2 regions of the Bacillus sp. BACIII genome follow, and region 1 is predicted to be linked to the other one. Evidence: a T-box and tRNA genes for the amino acid it is inferred to sense, from the RefSeq annotation. Region 1 holds a T-box; the other holds one or more tRNA genes.
The links. The T-box of region 1 lies ahead of tyrS (tyrosine--tRNA ligase). A T-box ahead of a tRNA ligase gene usually reads a tRNA of that ligase, here a tRNA-Tyr.
Positions count from the first base shown of each region.

Region 1 (8,185 bases):
TTCCGGAATGGAGGCGCTTCAAAGCTTAATGGGCCTTGAGCGGAAGCCGACGGCAATCCTTTCTGCAACGGATGAAATGGCGCTCGGCATTATTCATGCGGCTCAGGATCAAGGTCTGTCGATTCCTGACGATCTTGATATTATCGGTTTTGACAATACGAGATTGAGCCTGATGGTCCGCCCTCAGCTTTCCACAGTCGTGCAGCCTACTTACGATATCGGAGCCGTGGCGATGAGGCTTTTGACAAAACTGATGAACAAAGAGCCGGTTGAAGAGCATATCGTTGAGCTGCCTCACCGCATCGAATTAAGACAATCAACAAAGTCATAAAAAAACGGAAAAGCAAGCTTCACTCTGAGGAGTGGAATCTTGCTTTTTTACTTGAGTAAGGAGAAGATATGAAACGTTTTGATTATCTGACACCCGTTGGATTTATGTTAGGATGTATTATTGTCGCAATCGGAATTCTCTCAGGAACGGGACTTGCGGGAATCAGTTCATTTTTAGATCTGACTTCTTTTTTAATCGTCACAGGCGGCCTTGCCGCGGCGGTCTTTATCAGCTTTCCGCCTCGGGATTTAAAGAAAACCCCTTCTGTTTTAAAACAGGTATTTTCCCGTCAGGATGACAATGTGAAGGACCTTGTCAGAGTATTCGTCAGCCTTGCGGAGCAGGCGCGAAGACAGGGGCTGCTGTCTCTGGAGGACCGGGCGCGCGAGATTAAGGATCCGTTTTTGAAAAAAGGGCTTTTGCTTGCGATTGACGGCTGGGACGAAGAAACGATCCGGCTGGTGATGGATTCTGAGATCGCCGCGATGGAAGAACGACACAGAAAAGGAAGACGCGTTTTTGAAAAAGCTGGTGATTTCGCGCCCGCCTGGGGAATGATCGGGACGCTTGTCGGACTCGTGCTCATGCTTAAAAATTTAAATGACCCGCATACCCTCGGGCCGAACATGGCTGTTGCGCTATTGACGACGCTGTACGGCGCGCTGCTTGCCAATCTCGTGTTTATCCCTATCGCGGCAAAGCTTGAAGAAAAAACGGAAAGTGAAATTTTCATCAAACAGGTTATGATCGAAGGGGTTGTCGGCATCCAATCGGGAAAAAATCCCCGCAACCTCGAAAGTCAGCTCGTCGTTTTCAGCTCAAGAGAAGACTGGCGTAAAGAGCAGCCTGCGAACAAGAAAAAGGGCGCTGTCCATGAAGCTTAGAAGAGAGCGTTTTGAAAGAAGAAACAAACCGGAACATTCCGGCGGTTCACCAAGATGGATGGTGACGTTCGCTGACTTGATCACGCTCATTCTTGTGTTCTTTATATTGCTTTTTTCCATGTCGCAAATAGACGCGGAAAAATTTCAATCAGCCGTTTCATCGATTCATACAAACGGCAGCGGAGGTGAACCGGCGTCATCAGACAAAGCAAACGAAAATAAAGAACAGGATTTGCTGCTGCAGAACGTGAAAACATACATAAAATCGCACCATTTGAGTTCCAAATTAACGGCGAAGCGCGATGAGCGCGGAGTGGTTCTTGTGCTGCAGGAGGCCGTTCTGTTTCAGACAGGAAAAGCGGATGTGCTGAAAAACGCCGAGCCAGTCCTGCATCAGATCGCAGTGCTTTTGAAAACAATTCCGAATGACATTCAAGTGGAAGGCCATACGGACAGCCGCCGGATTTCCACCTATCAATTCCCGTCGAACTGGGAGCTGTCGTCTGCAAGAGCGGCGAGTGTGATCCGGTATTTTACCGCGAAAGAAGACTTTTCCACAAAACGGTTTATTTCAGTCGGATACGCGGATACGAAACCTGTGAAGGACAACAAAAGCCCCGGTCATATGAATGAGAACCGCCGTGTGGAAATTGTCATAAAAAAAACGACCTCCTCGTAAGGGTCGTTTTTTTATTTTGTTTTATACCTCTGTTCAGACCGGATGGCAAAAAGCGCTTTTTCCACGGTTTGGGCGTTTTTTTCTGATATTTCTTCTTTTCGGGGAATCGGAGGATATAATTGTTCAGGGTCACTCCAAAACGCGGGCAGGGTATAGGGCGAGTGTTTCTGCCATTTATGAATCCACTCCTGCGGTATGTGCTCCCCGGGATCAATCCCTTTCATCTCAAGCCATATGCGGCTCCATGCTCTCGGGACGACTCGCCAAATATCGTATCCGCCTCCGCCGACCGCGATCCATCTGCCGCTGCAATGTTGATGCGCTAATAAGTGAGCGAGCCGGGGGATCTCCTGATAGATGGAGATGGTAGTGGACAGGTGTGTCAATGGGTCGTAATAATGGGCGTCCGCTCCGTTCTGTGTCAGGATTACATCCGGCTTAAAAAAAGCCGCGATTTCTGAAGCGGCCGTTTTGTAAGCGTGAAGAAAGGAATCGTCCTCTGTGAAAGCGTCCAGCGGAATGTTAAAAGAATAGCCGTAGCCTTGCCCGCTTCCTTTTTCCAGTACCTGTCCCGTCCCGGGAAATAAATAACGCCCGGTTTCGTGAAATGAAACTGTGCAGACATCTGACCTGTCGTAAAACGTAAATTGAACGCCGTCGCCGTGATGAGCGTCGGTATCAATGTATAACACCTTTGCCCCGTAGTTTTTCTGAATGTATTGGATGGCCACGGCGCTGTCATTATAAATACAAAAGCCCGATGCCCTGCCGCGGAAGCCGTGGTGAAGGCCCCCGCCTAAATTGCAGGCATGCCTCGCCTGTCCCGTCATGACATAATCTGCCGCTGTTAAAGTGCCGCCCACCAGAAGCGACGCGGCTTCATGCATGCCGGCAAAAACTGGGGTGTCTTCCGTTCCTAGCCCGTAGCTTTCTCCTTCTGCGGCAGGAAGCCGGCCCGCCCCCGCTAGTTCAACCGCCTGTATGTAATCCTCTGTATGAACGAGTGCCAGCTCTTCTTTAGAAGCCATGCGCGGAGCGGCGATATCTCCCTCTTCAAACGCGTCCGCCGCCTGAAGCAGCTCGTATGTCAAAAGCACGCGCTGCTGATTAAACGGGTGATCCTGGTGAAATTGATACGTCTGATAAGAAGGCGAGTAAACAAAAACGCTGTCTCTCATGACTGATCCCTCAATTGTTTCGGCCACAAGACATTGTACCCGGCTTCATGAACGCTGCGGATAAAAGGGAGCGGATTCATCGTCTTCACCCGGAAGACGAGTATATTTGCCCCGGCGGAATCATGGGGATAGACGAGCACGCTCAAGATTTGCAGCTGAAGATCGCGGCACATGCAGCTGAGATCAGCAAGGCTTTTAGTCATATCCGTCACCAGAATTTCCACCTGTGATCCCGGCTGGGCTGCGCCTGTCAGGCTGACAAAGGTCCGGAGTACATCGGTTTTGGTTAAAATGCCCGTCAGCTTATGATTTACCGTAATCGGCAGACATCCGATGCCATGCTCATAGAAAGAAGCCGATATTTCCTCTACGAAATCAAGCGGATGGGCGCAGATGACATTCCGTTTCATAATGGTTTCCACTTTGTTTGTCAGAAACGCGACGCGGTCTTCTTGTTCAAAGCTGCCCGGGCCCGCCTGTTTAATGTCTCTGTCTGTGACGATGCCGGCAACGTGCAGTTCTTCGTCGATGACAGGGAGATGGCGGATATGATATGCCTTCATTTTATGTACGGCTGTTTCTATGGAGTCGTTTTTTGTGACGGTGATGACGTCCCGTTTCATGATTTGTTCTGCAATCATCTTTTTATCCCCTTTGTATGTCAGTCAATACATAAATCGCTGATAAAAACGAAGTCTGTCGAACTGTTCAATTGACGCCTGACTGACGTGCCTGCCGATGCGGGCCATCAGACAATTGGCCGGATGAGAGCTGATTTCCGATTCATCCGTTGCAAACCAGACAAGACCTCCGGCATTCATCATCTTTTCCATGATCTTTCTGTACTCCCACACGTCTTTTTTCATCCCTTTTAAATCCCAATGCCAGTAATATTCTGTCGTCATGATGATGTACCGTTCCATCTGTTCATCCATCATGCTGACAGTCAGCAAAGTTTTTCCGACAGAACAGCCTCTGTAGCCGGGAGCGACTTCGATCGCCCCGAGTTCAAGGAGATCTTCCATATTTCCGTCAGACCACCGTTCAAGCGGATCAGGATATAAATACGTCACATAGCCGATAATCGTCTCTCCGTCCCTGGCGATGATGATCCGCCCTTCGGGAAGCCCGGCTATTTCGACTAACGCTTTGTGCTGTTCATGAGGAAGGCGAAAGGCTGTCAGGCCTTCATGAAACTCATACTGTGCTAAGTCCTCTGGAGGAACAGGCCCTTCTATCAAAAGAGGGCCGGCTGCTGTCTGAATAGATGAAGAATGGTACGTTTTATGATGTTTCACTGATTCACCGCCTGTCGGTTCTTAATAAAAACACATCTCCTTTAAGCATAACAAAATATAAAGCGTTTTCAATAGTACGGCAATTTATATTTTAAAAATTGAGAAAACTGTGAACATCTACTATAATTAGTCTATAGATAAGCAAAGGGGGATGTTGCATGAATTTGAAAACGTTGCCAGCGGAAAAGGGGAATTATCATCTGCAAAATTATGAGGAAACATACCGCAGCTTCGATTGGAAAGAAGTCGAGACGGAGTTTTCCTGGCATCAGACCGGAAAGCTGAATGCCGCGTACGAAGCGATTGACCGTCATGCCGAATCATTTCGCAAAAACAAAGTAGCGTTGTATTACAAGGACGCAAACCGGGAAGAAAAATACACGTTTAAAGAAATGATGGAGGAATCGAACCGGGCGGGAAATGTGCTGAGACGGTATGGAAACGTAGAAAAAGGGGACCGCGTTTTCATTTTCATGCCGCGTTCGCCGGAGCTTTATTTTATCATGCTCGGCGCAATTAAAATCGGTGCGATTGCCGGCCCTTTATTTGAAGCGTTTATGGAAGGCGCCGTCAAAGACCGCCTGTTGAACAGCCAGGCCAAGGTTGTCGTAACAACACCTGAACTGGCTGAACGGATTCCGGCGGACAGCCTGCCCGACCTGGAGCATATCTTCATTGTCGGCGGCAGCAAAGAAGCCGGAGATAAAATCATTCATTATGATAAAGCGGCTGAGGGAGAAAGCACGAGACTTGATATTGAATGGATGGACAGAAGAGACGGCTACCTGCTTCACTATACATCAGGATCAACAGGAACGCCTAAAGGCGTGCTTCATGTTCATGAAGCCATGATTCAGCAATACCAGACCGGCAAGTGGGTGCTTGATCTTAAAGAGGACGATATATATTGGTGCACGGCGGACCCGGGCTGGGTGACCGGGACGGTGTACGGGATTTTTGCGCCGTGGCTGAACGGAGCGGCGAATGTGATCGTCGGCGGCAGATTCAGTCCGGAAAACTGGTACGGCACGATTGAAAAGCTTGGTGTCAGCGTCTGGTACAGCGCTCCGACGGCTTTCAGAATGCTTATGGGCGCCGGAGATGAAATGGCGTCCAAATTTGATCTTACTTCACTTCGTCACGTCCTGAGTGTCGGAGAACCTTTAAACCCGGAGGTCATTAAGTGGGGACATAAAGTATTCGGCAAGCGCATTCACGATACGTGGTGGATGACGGAAACAGGCGGGCAGCTTATCTGCAATTATCCGTGCATGGAGATCAAGCCGGGTTCAATGGGGAAACCGATTCCGGGAGTGGAAGCGGCGATCGTTGACAACCAAGGGAATGAGCTTCCGCCGTACCGAATGGGGAACCTCGCCATTAAAAAGGGCTGGCCGTCCATGATGGATTCCATTTGGAATAACAAAGAAAAATATGAATCTTATTTCATGCCGGGCGGCTGGTATGTTTCCGGAGATTCAGCTTATATGGATGAAGACGGTTATTTTTGGTTCCAAGGCAGAGTCGATGATGTCATCATGACATCCGGCGAGCGCGTCGGCCCGTTTGAAGTCGAAAGCAAACTTGTGGAACATCCGGCGATTGCCGAAGCCGGTGTTATCGGAAAGCCGGACCCTGTCCGGGGAGAAATTATTAAAGCATTTATCGCGCTTAGAGAAGGGCATGAGCCATCCGATCAGCTGAAGGAGGACATTCGCCTTTTTGTAAAACAAGGGCTGGCCGCCCATGCCGCACCGCGGGAAATTGAATTCAAAGATAAACTTCCAAAAACACGGAGCGGAAAAATCATGAGACGTGTGCTGAAGGCGTGGGAGCTCAACCTGCCGGCAGGCGACCTGTCCACAATGGAAGATTAAAGAGACGGCGTTGACATGACATCTTATTTATGTTAAAAATGAGTAAGCTTCATACGAAAAGGTTTTGATTGAGACAAGTAGGATATCTGATTGTTCCAGAGAGCTGATGGCCGGTGAAAATCAGCACATAAGATATGCCGAATACACTCATGAACCGCTTTTGCGAACAAAGCCCTTCCAAGGCTTTCAGTAGTGGAAGAACGGACACGGTCCGTTATCAAAAAGAGTGATAAAAGCTTTTTTATGCTTTTATTAGTAGGGTGGTACCGCGATTATATCGTCCCTTCGTTTTAAACGAAGGGGCGTTTTTTATTTCTATAAACAAAGGAGCAGACAAAATGACTAACTTATTAGAAGATTTATCATTCCGCGGCTTAATCCAGCAAATGACGGATGAAGAAGGACTGAATAAACAGCTGAACGAAGAAAAAATCCGTTTATACTCAGGGTTCGACCCGACGGCGGACAGCCTGCACATCGGTCACCTTCTGCCGATATTGACACTGCGCCGTTTCCAGCTTGCAGGCCACCATCCGATTGCGCTTGTAGGCGGAGCGACGGGGCTGATCGGCGATCCGAGCGGTAAAAAAGCGGAGCGTACGTTAAATACTCAGGATATCGTTGTCGAATGGTCGCAAAAAATTAAAAATCAGCTTTCCCGATTTTTAGATTTCGATGCAGGAGAAAACCCAGCCGTCATAGCGAACAACTTTGACTGGATCGGAAAAATGAGCATCATTGATTTTCTCCGCGACGTCGGAAAGAACTTCGGAATCAACTACATGCTTGCGAAAGATACTGTAAGCTCGAGAATTGAAACCGGAATTTCTTACACGGAATTCAGCTACATGATCCTGCAATCCTACGATTTTCTGAATCTGTACAGAGAAAAGAACTGCAAACTCCAAATCGGAGGCAGTGACCAGTGGGGCAACATCACGGCAGGTCTTGAACTGATCAGAAAATCGGAAGAAGAAGGGGCGAAAGCGTTCGGCCTTACCATTCCGCTCGTCACAAAAGCTGACGGCACGAAATTCGGCAAAACAGAAGGCGGCGCGATTTGGCTTGATAAAGAAAAGACATCGCCGTATGAATTCTACCAATTCTGGATCAATACAGATGACCGTGATGTCGTCAAATATTTAAAATACTTTACTTTCTTATCAAAAGAGGAAATTGAAGCTTATGCTGAAAAAGCCGAGACGGCTCCAGAGAAAAGGGAAGCGCAGAAACGCCTTGCTGAAGAAGTGACTGTACTTGTACACGGCCGTGAAGCGTTTGAGCAGGCCGTTCATATTTCTCAGGCGCTGTTCAGCGGCAATATTAAAGAGCTTTCCGCTCAAGACGTCAAGGTAGGTTTTAAAGACGTGCCTTCACTTGAAAAAGACCGCTCTGAAGAACTGTCTTTAGTAGACGTGCTTGTGGAATCTAAGTTGTCGCCTTCAAAACGGCAGGCCCGCGAAGACATTCAAAACGGGGCTGTTTACATTAACGGAGAGCGCCAGACGGATATCGGTCATCTGCTGACGGCGGAAGACCGCATCGAAGATCAATTTACCGTACTGCGCCGCGGAAAGAAAAAATACTTCTTGATCACATACTGAAAATAAAGAGCAGTCCGGCCGCTCAATGCGGCAGGCTGCTTTTTTTATGTTTTGCGAATACTGCACCGGGAAATGAGTACAGTACATAGTATAAGCAAAACAGGGAAGGGGCGCTGCGCCGTGAATTTCATGTTTACCATTGCGAAAGAAAGATTGCAGCGGGATCATTGGGAACAGCAGCAAAGCATGAACGCCGAAGTCAAAGCCGAAGAAACTGAGGCGGAAGAAGAAAATCCGACCTCATAAAACAAAAGCCTCCATTCCCAAGGGATGGAGGCTTTTGTTTGTCACCATATCAGTCTGACGGCGGCCATCAGCACGACGCCTGTAATGA
Region 1 is NZ_CM174437.1:176,213-184,397, forward strand. It holds gene ccpA (catabolite control protein A) at 1-331, shown strand, start outside; gene motP (flagellar motor protein MotP) at 400-1,215, shown strand; gene motS (flagellar motor protein MotS) at 1,205-1,894, shown strand; gene ACXN9U_RS01035 (acetoin utilization protein AcuC) at 1,906-3,072, opposite strand; gene ACXN9U_RS01040 (acetoin utilization AcuB family protein) at 3,069-3,713, opposite strand; gene ACXN9U_RS01045 (GNAT family N-acetyltransferase) at 3,738-4,370, opposite strand; gene acsA (acetate--CoA ligase) at 4,529-6,247, shown strand; T-box leader at 6,303-6,535, shown strand; gene tyrS (tyrosine--tRNA ligase) at 6,586-7,851, shown strand; gene sr7p (small protein SR7P) at 7,972-8,097, shown strand; gene ACXN9U_RS01065 (AzlD domain-containing protein) at 8,139-8,185, opposite strand, start outside.

Region 2 (8,185 bases), 1.3 Mb from region 1:
GTTTTGTCGATGCATGATGCGTGCCGAAAACAATAAACAACAGTAATACAGCTGAGATGATAAGTTTCATAATGGCGCCCTCCTGCCGTCATAGTTTGGACAAAAGACATAGGTTGTCATTCAATGGCTTCGTAAATCGCTTTTACGACGCTGCCGTAGCTTCCGGTCGGGAAAAGGTCCCCTTCAAAAACATTCGGATTTTCACCGGGGCTGACGACGGGGGAATGCTTTTTGTTGGTCAAAAGCGCGATCCCGAGATGATAAGCGGGGTCAATGATCGTGACGGTGCCGGTCCATCCGGTATGGCCGTAAGCCTGCCTGCTTGCATAAGGGCCGAACATCCACTCCATATCAGGGCTGCCGTTTTTCCGCCAGCCAAGAGCGAAAGTCGGGTCAGAGGATGCCGCTGTTGTGAACAGATCGGCCGTTTGCCGAGTGAAGAGAGAAACGTGTTTGTAACTGCCGCCGTTCAGCATGACTTGCAGTAGGACGGCCATGTCATCAGCCCTTGAAAACAGTCCTGCATGGCCGGACACCCCTCCCATTGAGTAAAATGCTTTTTCGTCATGAACCTCCCCTTGCAGCGTATACGTCCTGATATGAGGAAAATGGATAACCCCGTCACGTGTGTTGCCTAAACGTTCAGTAGCTGCGAATGCTTTTTCTTTGAAGCCTTTTTGCAGCGGGTTAAACAGTGTGTGCGTCAGTTTCAGCGGTTTGTACAGTTCTTGTTCCGCATAGGCATCAAGGGTTTTTCCGGTTATGTTTTCAATGATGCAGCCGAGCAGCATGTAACCGATATCGCTGTATACGTGTTTTGTTCCCGATTTGTATTCAAGCGGGATCCGGGTGAGAAAACGAATCGTTTTGTCCCGTTCTTGTGAATAAAAAGGGCCTGCGGTGTCCGGCTTATAAAAATAAAAGCTTGCCGGCAGACCGGATTGATGCTGCAGCACATCAATGACGCGTATGCGGTCTTTTCCTTCTATCGGATCGCTTTTCCTGTCTTTGAAATCGGGAAGGTAAGCCGAGACTTTTTGATACACATCCAGCTTTCCCTGGCTGACGAGGCGCTGTAATGCAAAATTCGCCGCAAACATTTTTGTGTTGGAAGCTAAATCAAACATGGTTGATGTTTTCATTTTTTTCGGACGGGATAAAAGGCTGTTCCCGTCATATTTTTTGCTGTAGCCGTATGCTTTCTTTTTGATCACCCGTCCGTCCTTTACGACGACGAGGACGGCTCCCGGGAATCCTGCTGCGATGTCTTTTTCAATCATTTGATCAACCTTTCTGAGTTTTGCTGTGTCGTATAATTTAGATTGGGCTCCGGCTTTGTGCTGCGGCAGAAAAGAGAGGCTGATGACCATGGTGAGTACGGCGGCTGCCAGTGTTTTCATATTCTGTTCCCTCCCGGCTTATTCAAATTCAGCAGCCATGTCATCCTTAAATCCGAAAGCATAGGTGAAGACAAAGCCCGCCGCATAAGAGATGAAGAGACCGATGATATACAAAACGATTTGAGCCGGCTGTACGAGAAAAGAGAGCGGAAGGCCGGAGACACCGATTGAAAAAGTCGCTACTTGAAAATGAGCTTGAAAGGCGCCTCCGATACCCGCCCCTAAACACGCTGTTAAAAACGGCCGGCCGAGCGGGAGTGTGACGCCGAAGATGAGCGGCTCCCCGATTCCGAGCAGACCGGATGGAAGTCCGCCTCCAATCGCTCTTTTCAATGAGGCTTTTTTTGTTTTCATAAAGATGGCGAAGGCCGCGCCTACTTGACCTGCGCCTCCCATTGCGAGAATCGGCAGAAGCGGGTCATCCCCGATGGATCGGATGAGTTCCAAATGCACGGGAGTCAAGCCTTGATGCAGGCCGGTGATGACAAGCGGCAGGAAGGCGGCTCCTAATACAAATCCCGACAGCACTCCCCCGACATTCAGCAGCGACAATAAACCTGATGTAATCAAATCAGAAATAAAACCGCCTGCAGGGATGAAGATGACATATGTCACCAGTCCGGTGATGAGCAAAGACAAAGTTGGCGTGACGATAATGTCGATGGATTGATGGACATACTTTCTGATAAACCGTTCGGTATAAGCGATAAAAATCGCAGCGAAAAGAACGCCGATTAAACCTCCCCTGCCCGGGAGCAGATTCTCTCCGAACAAACTGATATTGGCGATCTCGGGGTTTAAGATCAATATGCCTGCAAGGCCGCCCATCGCGGGTGTTCCGCCGAATTCCTTCGCCGCATTGATACCGACAAGGACGCCGAGGTAAGCGAATAAGCCTGAACCGATAACCGTTAAAATAAGTGCGATTTGAGATTCTTTCGGGAGCCAGCCGGCCTGAATGACGGCTTTCGTCATGCCGGTGATTAAACCTGATGCAATGAGTGCGGGAATAAGAGGAATGAAGATGCTTGATATTTTTCTTAGAAGCAGTGTGATGGGTGTTGTGTTTTTTCTGTTGAGATCGGCTTTTTTCCGTGAGGCGGCTTCTTTTAAATCAATGTTTTTTCCGGGTGACACCAGTTTTGCGAAAGCGTCGGCGACATGATTGACGACACCCGTGCCGAGAATGATCTGCAGTGTTTCGGCTTCGACGACGCCTATTACTCCGTCAAGCCGCTTCAGCGCTTCAATATCCGTTTTGTCCTGATCTAAAGGCGTAATTCTCAGGCGTGTCATACAGTGGGTAAAGCCCGAAATATTCGATGAACCGCCGCAGTTGTCCAGAATATCTTTGGCCAGCGACTGATAAAATGCCTCTTTGCTCATGAAGACCCTCCTCTTTCCGTACCATTTTTCCCGCGGAGCTGTGCCTGAAACGCGTCCTGAAAGCGCCTGCGCCGATCATGAAAACGGCGCGGGCTGGTAAAAGGCACATGATGATCAGTGACGGAGCCAAAAGAATGATCAGCGATTTGTTTCGCTTGAAACATGCTGTTCTATGGCTTTGTCAATGAAGCCTTCCGATTCTTCGAGCAGTGCTTTCGCGTGTGTTTTGTCCGAATTCGTCTTCAGCATGACGATTGCCGTTTTGACATGGCTGTCTGCGGCCTCAAGGGTCTCTTTTGCTTTATCGTACGGAACGCCCGTAATGCTTTGGATAATGCCGATTGCCCGTTCTTTCAATTTTTCGTTGCTGACATGAACGTCCACCATTAAATTTTCGTACACTTTGCCGCTTTTGATCATCACGGCCGTGGAAATCATATTCAGAATCATTTTATGTGCTGTTGCGGCTTTCATTCGTGTTGACCCTGTAATCACTTCGGGGCCGACGACGACTTCAATGCTGTGATCGGCAAAGGTACTGATCAATGAGTGCTTATTGCATGTGAGCGCGACTGTTTTGGCGCCGATTGTTTTTGCGTATTTCAGCGCACCGGCCGCATACGGTGTGCGCCCGCTTGCAGCGATGGCGATCACGGTGTCTTCAGCGGTAAGGCCGATCGTTTTGAGATCGAGAGCGCCGGTTTCCTCGCTGTCTTCTATACCTTCAGCCGCTTGCAAAAAGGCGTCTGCCCCTCCGGCCATCAGACCGATGACGGTGCCGGGACTTACGCTGTATGTAGGCGGGCATTCAACCGCATCAAGTACACCAAGCCTGCCGCTTGTGCCCGCTCCCGCATAAATCAGCCTGCCGTTTCGCCGCAAAGACTGATGGGCAAATTGAACGGCAATTTCAATGTCAGGCAGCACCTGCTGAACGGCGTCCGCCACTTTGAAGTCCTCTTGGTTAATGATGCGGAGGATTTCCATCGTGTCTGCTTGATGGATTGAAGCGGCCTGCGGGTTTCTTGTTTCTGTGGTCAATCTGTGAATGTTAAGCCGGTCTGTCATGAATGTACCCTCCCAAGTCGTTATTACTTGAAGTATATGGGCTTCTGAATATATGTTTCAAGAAAAAAATCAAACGCTTTCACAAAAAAAGATGCAGAATGTGCTGTTCGCCGATGGGGCCGATCCTGCGACGCCCTTTATCAATAAAACCGGAAGACTGGTACAGGTTCTTTGCGCGATGATTGCGATGGTTCACTGCAAGCACGATTTCGTCACACCAAGGAAAATAATTTGCGGCAAAAGCGGGGAGCTGCAGCATCGCTTGTTTGGCATAACCTTTTCCTTGCTGCCGCGCATCTATGGACAGTGCGCTCAGTAAAATGGCAGACACGCTGTTCGAATATGGAGCTATGGTTTCCTTTGAGGTATGTAAAATGAAAAAACCGACGGGGGTGTCTTCTTTTAAAACGACTGTAGGATAGCGCTCCCGGATGACAAGAGCCTGCGGCAGTACATCCTTCGGGAGAGCTGTGAACATTTTATCTTCTTCACTGAGTACAAACCCGTTCAGGCCGTCTGCATGCTCCGGTTTATAAAAGGATAGGGCTGCAACCATGATATCTACTCTCCTTTTTATAGTTGATCCAGTTCATTTTCTGATAACACGCGGCAGCCTGCCCGTTTTAATAGAGCGGAAGTGATGCCGTCCCCGATTATCTTTTTCCCGGAGAAAGTGCCGTCATAGATGAAGCTGCTGCCGCAGGACGGACTGTTTTCTTTAAGGATGACCGTTGCGGCGCCTATTTCTTTTGCGTATGCTAACGTTTTTTCCGCTCCGTCTATATATAAAGATGTAACGTCTTCACCTGATGCCGTTACAATTCTTGCTGTTCCGTTCAGCACGTCTTCGCCCGTGCCGCCGATGATTTCCGCCGGTTCGCGGGGAGTGGTGAAGCCGCCCAAAAGTTCGGGGCAGACCATAACAGCTTTCTTTTCCTCTACGAGTCTGCGGATTTTTTCCGACGCGGCGTGGGAGCCGTTATACCTGCATTCGATACCGCCGAGACAAGAGCTGACTAAGATCATCTGTGTCCATTCCCTTCAATATTTTGATACTTTCATCTTAAATGAAATAAGAGAGAAGGGACGAGTTTTTCAGTTAAAAAACGGGTAAAAAAGTTTGAAAATAAAAAAAATAAATTTTCTCTTTACAAAAGGGGTATAACCTGTATATAATAACTTTTGTCAGCTCGACGCGGACACAACGGCCCGTTGGTCAAGCGGTTAAGACACCGCCCTTTCACGGCGGTAACACGGGTTCGAATCCCGTACGGGTCATATGGAGGATTAGCTCAGCTGGGAGAGCATCTGCCTTACAAGCAGAGGGTCGGCGGTTCGAGCCCGTCATCCTCCACCATATTTGCCGGCCTAGCTCAATTGGTAGAGCAACTGACTTGTAATCAGTAGGTTGGGGGTTCAAGTCCTCTGGCCGGCACTGTTTTCCAAAAAATACGGAGGGGTAGCGAAGTGGCTAAACGCGGCGGACTGTAAATCCGCTCCCTCAGGGTTCGGCAGTTCGAATCTGCCCCCCTCCACCATTTTTGGGCTATAGCCAAGCGGTAAGGCAACGGACTTTGACTCCGTCATGCGTTGGTTCGAATCCAGCTAGCCCAGTCTCAGACACCTTTTGTATAAGGGTGTCTTTTTTTTATCGGTATTTTTTCTCGAATTCTGATTGTTCATCAGATATACTATTTTTAAGCTGCTGTTAAGGCAGTATATTCTGTATTTTCCATCTACACCCTGCCTGAAATTTGGTAAAATAAATGTAATAAAAAAATGAAACCTTTTAAAACAATCAACGTATAGATACAGACCGGTGAAGGGCAGAGGTAAGATAAAACATGGAAAACCTGATTAAAAAAAGAATCAAGCAAGTCAAAAAAGGCGATCAAAATGCGTTTGCGGAAATCGTTGACCTTTATAAAGATAAGATTTACCAGCTTTGCTACCGCATGCTCGGCAATGTCCACGAAGCGGAAGATATTGCGCAGGAAGCTTTCATCAGAGCGTATGTCAATATCGACAGTTTCGACATCAACAGAAAGTTTTCAACGTGGCTTTACAGAATTGCGACCAACCTGACTATTGACCGTATCCGCAAGAAAAAGCCTGATTATTATCTGGACGCAGAAGTGGCGGGTGCAGAGGGGCTGACGATGTATTCGCAGATCGCTGCGGACGGGGTTCTCCCTGAAGACGCCGTATTGTCATTGGAGCTGTCGGACACAATTCAGAAAAAGATTTTAAAGCTGCCTGACAAGTACAGAACGGTTATTGTATTAAAGTATATTGATGAACTCTCTTTAATTGAAATCGGGGAGATTCTGAATATCCCTGTCGGCACCGTCAAGACAAGGATACACAGAGGCAGAGAGGCTCTTAGAAAACAATTAAGGGATCTTTAAGTGGGGTGATGAAATGAGCTGTCCTGAACAGATCGTGCAGCTTATGCATAAGCATCTTGATGGAGATATCCTTCCTGAAGATGAAGACGTATTAAAACAACATTTGCGGTCATGCGGGAATTGCAAACGGCATTTTCATGAAATGGAGAAATCCGTAGCGCTCGTCCGGAGCACATCGCATGTCACAGCCCCTGCTGATTTTACTGTCAAAGTTATGGCGAATCTTCCAAAAGAGAAAAAACGCGCTTCTGTAAAACGATGGATCAAAACTCATCCGATAATTGCAGCCGCGGCGGTTTTTGTGATTTTAATGGGCGGCGGTTTTTTCAACAGCTGGCATAACGACCACAATTTCAGTGTGTCAAAGCAGCCGAACCTTGTCGTGCAGAATCACACGGTCACCGTCCCTGAAGGCGAGACCGTAAAGGGCGATGTCACAGTAAAAAACGGCAAGCTGGTCATTAAAGGGAAAGTCGACGGCAACGTGACCGTGGTTAACGGAGAAAAATACATGGCCTCAGCCGGACAAGTCACCGGGCAGATTGAAGAAATTAACGAATTGTTTGACTGGGTCTGGTACGAACTGAAAACAGCGGGTCAGGGCGTCGTGAGTGCTTTAGACTCCGATTAAAGATGAGTAAAGCGTATAATCGCTTTACTCTTTTTTTACGCAGCACCGCGCTGGCTGATTTCACTTGATAAATCAAAATGTGGTATAATGAGCACGCTATATGATGTACATATTGCTCATGCAGCACAATTCATAACAAAAAACGAAATGACTGAATTCTTGGAGGACGAGGAAATGGCTTTTGAGGACATCCCATTTTTGCAATACCTCGGCAATGCCGTTGATATTCTCCTTGTTTGGTATGTGATATATAAATTAATCATGGTCATACGCGGAACGAAGGCGGTTCAGCTTTTAAAAGGGATCGTCGTCATCGTGTTGGTCCGGATGGCCAGTTCATATTTGGGACTCAGTACGCTTCAGTGGCTGATGGACCAAGCGATAACATGGGGATTTTTAGCGATCATTATTATATTCCAGCCTGAGCTGAGACGGGCGCTTGAACAGCTCGGACGGGGCCGGTTCTTTTCAAGGAGCGGCACCCCCGTGGAGGAAGCGCAGCATAAGACAATTGAAGCGATTACAAAATCAATCAGCTACATGGCGAAACGCCGCATCGGCGCCCTCATCGCCATTGAGCGCGACACGGGAATGGGCGATTATATTGAGACGGGCATCCCGCTTAATGCGCAGGTCAGCTCGGAGCTTTTGATTAATATCTTCATTCCGAATACGCCGCTGCACGATGGAGCGGTCATTATGAAAAATAACGAGATCGCGGCGGCTGCCTGTTATCTGCCGCTTTCTGAAAGCCCGTTTATTTCAAAGGAGCTGGGGACGCGGCACAGAGCGGCTGTCGGCATCAGTGAAGTGACGGACAGCTTAACCATTATCGTATCTGAAGAGACGGGCGCCATCAGCGTGGCCAAAAACGGAGACCTTCACAGAGAATTGACGGAAGAAGCACTGAAAGAAATGCTTGAAGCTGAGTTTAAGAAAAACGCCAGAGATACTTCTTCTAACCGCTGGTACTGGAGGGGCAAGAAAAATGGATAAATTCTTAAACAACCGCTGGGCTGTAAAGATCATTGCATTGCTCTTTGCGCTCCTGCTTTATGTTGCGGTTAACAACAACCAGGCGCCGACTCCGAAAAAGCCGGGGGAATCCTTTTTTCCGACATCAACGACTGACGAGGCTACGCTTACTGATATTCCTGTAAAAGCATATTATGATGAAGCGAATTACGTGGTCACCGGCGTGCCTCAGACCGTAAATGTCACGATTAAAGGATCGACAAGCGCGGTGAAAAAGGCGAGACAGACGAAGAATTTTGAGATATACGCCGATATGA
Region 2 is NZ_CM174437.1:2,781,935-2,790,119, reverse strand. It holds gene ACXN9U_RS13520 (glycoside hydrolase family 3 protein) at 1-70, opposite strand, end outside; gene pbp4b (penicillin binding protein PBP4B) at 117-1,400, opposite strand; gene ACXN9U_RS13510 (PTS transporter subunit EIIC) at 1,419-2,786, opposite strand; gene murQ (N-acetylmuramic acid 6-phosphate etherase) at 2,925-3,854, opposite strand; gene ACXN9U_RS13500 (GNAT family N-acetyltransferase) at 3,934-4,410, opposite strand; gene ACXN9U_RS13495 (2-thiouracil desulfurase family protein) at 4,428-4,880, opposite strand; tRNA gene ACXN9U_RS13490 (tRNA-Glu) at 5,061-5,132, shown strand; tRNA gene ACXN9U_RS13485 (tRNA-Val) at 5,136-5,211, shown strand; tRNA gene ACXN9U_RS13480 (tRNA-Thr) at 5,217-5,289, shown strand; tRNA gene ACXN9U_RS13475 (tRNA-Tyr) at 5,308-5,392, shown strand; tRNA gene ACXN9U_RS13470 (tRNA-Gln) at 5,397-5,468, shown strand; gene sigW (RNA polymerase sigma factor SigW) at 5,699-6,262, shown strand; gene rsiW (anti-sigma-W factor RsiW) at 6,276-6,893, shown strand; gene cdaA (diadenylate cyclase CdaA) at 7,068-7,889, shown strand; gene cdaR (CdaA regulatory protein CdaR) at 7,882-8,185, shown strand, end outside.
Region 2: it encodes a tRNA-Tyr, which carries the amino acid that the T-box ahead of tyrS (tyrosine--tRNA ligase) is inferred to sense. The anticodon was not compared.